Regions from separate parts of the Vogesella amnigena genome, predicted to be linked through region 1. Evidence: predicted binding sites of a transcription regulator. Region 1 holds the regulator's gene; the other holds the start of a gene.
What was found. The regulator sigma-54, encoded in region 1, starts transcription at its own class of promoters, with help from an activator protein. The targets are predictions, from matches to a motif close to CTGGCACGCTTCATGCTT.
Positions count from the first base shown of each region.

Region 2: a site for sigma-54 is predicted at 1,325-1,342, ahead of ACFOKJ_RS07970 (nitrate/nitrite transporter). Genes of this name have one in related genera too.

Region 1 is NZ_JBHRYH010000023.1:26,366-28,565, reverse strand. Features, by position in the region: gene hpf (ribosome hibernation-promoting factor, HPF/YfiA family) at 25-354, opposite strand; gene ACFOKJ_RS11760 (RNA polymerase factor sigma-54) at 420-1,844, opposite strand; gene lptB (LPS export ABC transporter ATP-binding protein) at 1,851-2,200, opposite strand, start outside.
Region 2 is NZ_JBHRYH010000017.1:155,837-158,036, forward strand. Features, by position in the region: gene ACFOKJ_RS07970 (nitrate/nitrite transporter) at 1-1,197, opposite strand, end outside; gene ACFOKJ_RS07975 (CmpA/NrtA family ABC transporter substrate-binding protein) at 1,458-2,200, opposite strand, start outside.

The DNA.
Region 1 (2,200 bases):
TTGTCATCTTGCTGTCATCCTGATTTACAGGGCGGCGTCGGCGGCATTGGCCTGCGGCGCTGCGCTACGATGTTCCCCCTGTTTTTCCTTGAACTTGAGTACCTGACGGTCCAGTTTGTCCATCAGGGCATCGATGGCGGCGTACATGTCGGCATCGGTTGCCTCCACGTGAATGTCCTTGCCTGCCAGATGCACATTGACCTCCGCTTTTTGTACCAGTTTATCCACGGACAGCGTCACGGTGATGCCGATCACGTTATCGACATGGCGGGTGATGCGTTCCAGTTTGCTCTCGATGAACTCGCGCAGGGACGGGGTAACTTCGAGGTGTAGACCGGTAATTTTGAGGTTCATACCCTGACTCCTTCTGTGAACGGCACGGTCGGGCTGGCCGTACCGGGGTTTCTTCGCACTCGTTGTTAAAGTGCTTTGCGAAGGTTAACTGGCGGTATCTGCATAGCTTCACGATACTTGGCTACGGTGCGCCTGGCAACCTGTATGCCCTGTGCCGTGAGACGGTCGGCGATGGCACTGTCGGACAGCGGTTTCTTGCTGTCTTCAGCATCGATGATCTGGCGGATGTGCGCCTTGATCGCCGTGGCGGAACATTCGCCACCGCTATCGGTTTCCAGCGCATTGCCGAAGAAGTATTTGAGCTCGAACAGGCCTCGACTGCACAGCAGATACTTCTGGGTGGTTACCCTGGAAATCGTCGACTCATGCAGCCCGAGTTCATCCGCGATATCGCGCAGAATCAATGGGCGCATGGCCACTTCGCCGTGTTCAAAGAACGCCTGTTGCCTGTCAACGATAGCTTCCGACACTTTCAGAATAGTGTCAAACCGCTGCTGGATGTTTTTTACCAGCCAGCGCGCCTCCTGCAGTTGCCCGCCCAGGTTGTGGCTGCTGTCTCGCTGCTGCAGCATGCCGGCATACAGTTGATTTACCTGCAGTTTCGGCAAGGCACCACGGTTGAGCTGGGCAATCCAGCGACCGTTGCGCCGAATCACATGGATATCCGGCACCACGTAGTGGGTATCGCCCTGGTCGAAGCCACTGGTTGGCCGCGGTCGCAGGGTGGCTATCAGCTGGTGGGCCGCGCGCAGTTCGGCTTCGCCAACGGCCAGCAGCTTCTTTAGCCGCACGTAGTCACGGTTGCCCAGCAGGGCCAGGTGTTCGCGCACCAGCGTCAGCGCCAGCTCGCGTGATGGGGCAGTAGCCGGCAATGCGGCCAACTGCAGCTGCAGGAATTCGGCCAGGTCGCGGCTGCCCAGCCCTACCGGCTCGAACTGCAGCAGCAGCTTGCGCAGGTACTCCAGCTCGTCGGTATCGATGTCCAGTTCCAGCGGCAGGCTGGCGGCAAACTCGTCCAGCGGGGTGGTGAGGTAGCCGTCTTCGTCCAGCTCGTCGATCAGCAGGGTGAGCAGCGCGCTGTCGCGGCGGCTCAGCGGACGTTCGCCGATCTGAGCTGCCAGGTGCTCGCGCAGGGTGGGGCGACAGGGGGTGTTGAGGATGGGGTCGAATTCGTCGTCGTCATCGCGGCTGCCGCTGCCGCCACCGCCGCTGCCCCAGTCGCTGAGGTCCATTTCCTCGCGCTCGCGTTCACGCGGCGCTTCCTCGCTACTGCTGCTGTCGGCGGGAGTGTCGCTGGCCGCCGCTGCCTGCTGCTCGTGCTCGGCCGGGCCATCGCTATCGGCGCGTTCCAGCAGCGGGTTTTCCAGCAGGTAGCGTTCCAGCTCGGTGGAAAGATCCTGGGTGGACATTTGCAACAGCTTGATCGACTGCTGCAATTGCGGGGTCAGGGTCAGGTGCTGGCTGACTTTGAGTTGCAGTGTCTGTTTCATGCCGCTTTACAAGTGGAAGTGCTCGCCCAGGTAGACCTGGCGCACCTGTTCGTTGCTGACCAGCTCGGTGGGCAGGCCGGATGCCAGCACGCGCCCCTCGGAGATGATGTAGGCACGGTCGCAGATGCGCAGCGTCTCGCGCACGTTGTGGTCGGTAATCAGCACGCCGATACCGCGTTCCTTGAGGAAGGAAATGATCTTCTGGATGTCGATCACCGCGATCGGGTCCACGCCAGCGAATGGTTCATCCAGCAGGATGAAACGCGGGCGGGTAGCCAGCACGCGGGCGATTTCCACGCGGCGGCGCTCGCCACCGGACAGCGCCATGGCATTGCTTTCGCGCAGGTGGCCGATGT
Region 2 (2,200 bases), on a different contig from region 1:
GGTAATGCTGGAAGCGCCCCAGGTAGTGCGCCAGCGCAGTTTCACCGCATACAGGCCCACCCAGGCCACCAGGCCCAGACTGGCGAACAGCCACAGCCCCAGCTGGTAGTTGCCGGTGTGCTGCTTGACCAGGCCCAGGCCGGCTGCCAGCAGGAAGCCGCCAATGCCGCCGGCCATGCCGATCAGGCCGGTCATCACGCCGATTTCCTTGCGAAAGCGCTGCGGCACCAGCTGGAACACCGCACCGTTACCGCAGCCCAGCGCCAGCATGGCACCCACGAACAGCGCCAGTGCCAGCTGCACCTGCGGCACATTGATGCCCACCACCGCCAGCAGCAGCGCCGCCACGGTGTACACCACCAGCAGGGTGCGGATACCGCCGATGCGGTCGGCCAGCGCGCCGCCCAGCGGGCGCATCATCGAGCCGGCGAACACGCAGGCGGCGGTGTAGTAGCCGGCAGTTACCGCGTTCAGGCCGTACTGGTCGTGGAAGTAGCCGGGCAAGGCGCTGGCCAGGCCGGCAAAGCCGCCAAAGGTCACGCAGTAGAAGAACATGAACCACCAGCTATCCTTGTCGCCCAGCACGCGCAGGTAGTCGGCCATGGCCTTGGGGGCCGGGCGCTGCGGCGCGTTTTTGGCGAACAGGCAGAACAGCACGAACACCACGCCCAGCGGCAGAATGGCCATGCCGAACACGTTTTCCCAGCCAAAGGCTGCGGCCAACCCTGGCGCCAGCAGCGCGGCCAGCACGGTGCCGGAGTTACCGGCGCCGGCAATGCCCATGGCGGTACCCTGGTGCTGTGGCGGGTACCACTGCGAGGCCAGCGGCAGCGCCACCGCGAACGAGGCACCGGCCACGCCGAGGAACAGCCCCAGCAGCAAGGCCTGGCCAAAGCTGTGGATGCCGAACATCCAGGCCGTACCCAGCGCCGCCATTACCACCAGCTGGCCCACGATGCCCGCGGTCTTGGCCGACAGCTTGTCCACCACCAGCCCCATGCCGAAGCGCAGGATGGCGCCGGCCAGAATCGGCGTGGCCACCATCAGGCCGCGCTGCTGTGCCGACAGCTGCAGCGCATCGGCGATCTGGATCGCCAGCGGCCCCAGGATGTACCACACCATGAAACTGAAATCGAAATACAGGAACGCCATCAGCAGCGTGGGGGTATGCCCCGACTTCCAGAAATCCTTGGTCATGTCTTTGCTCCCTTGCCTTCATCGCCTGAAAAGCAAAAAGGTCCGCCCACAGCCGGCTGGCTGCGCGACGGACCTCTTTGTCCGGCTTCGGCGGCCGCCATTGGCTGCCAAAGCTGCAAGGGATACTGAGCAAACACCGTGCCTGCCGAAACAGGCTGCAATCGCCCTGCTGGCGACAGTAGCGGGCTGCCAATGGTGCAGCGCCGCACCGAAGTGCCGCAGCCATGCCCTGCAACAAGGCATGGCGTAGTTTCAGCGCATTAGCGCGTCAGCGCCACGTTGCCCGCGGCCATGCCGCCCTGCACGGCAAATGCGGCGGCATAGCCGGCCGGGTCGCGGCCGTCCCACACCACGCCGTCGATCAGCCGGCTGCTGCGCATGCTGCTGGCCGGCAGCGCCACCCCGGCCAGCTCCGCCCCCTGCTGGTACAGCGCCTGCTGGTTGATGCGACGGGCGATGCCCAGGTAATCCGGTTCCTCGCGCAGCAGGCCCCAGCGCCGGTACTGGGTGAGAAACCACATGCCGTCGGACAGATAGGGATAGTTCACCCGCCCATCGTCAAAGCACTTCAGCCCACCGGCCACGCAAGTGCCGGACAGGCCGGCATTGAGCACCCCGGCCGGCAGCGGCAGCCCTGCGCGCTCCGCCAGCAGCTGCGCCACCTGGGCGCGGTTGCGCACATCATCGACAAAGCGCGAGGCATCCAGCAGCGCGGCGATCAGCGCGCGGGCGGCGTCAGGGTTGGCCGCGGCCCAGTCGGCGGTGCAGCCCAGCACCTTTTCCGGATGATCCGGCCAGATGTCGCCGCTGCTGGCAATGGTGAAGCCCACGCCCTCGGCCGCGCCCAGGCTGTGCCACGGCTCGCCGGCGCAGTAGCCATCCATCTGTCCGGCACGCAGCGCCGCCACCATCAGCGGCGGCGGCACCACGATGCTCTTCACATCGCGCAGCGGGTGGATGCCGTGCGTCGCCAGCCAGTAGTACAGCCACATGGCGTGGGTGC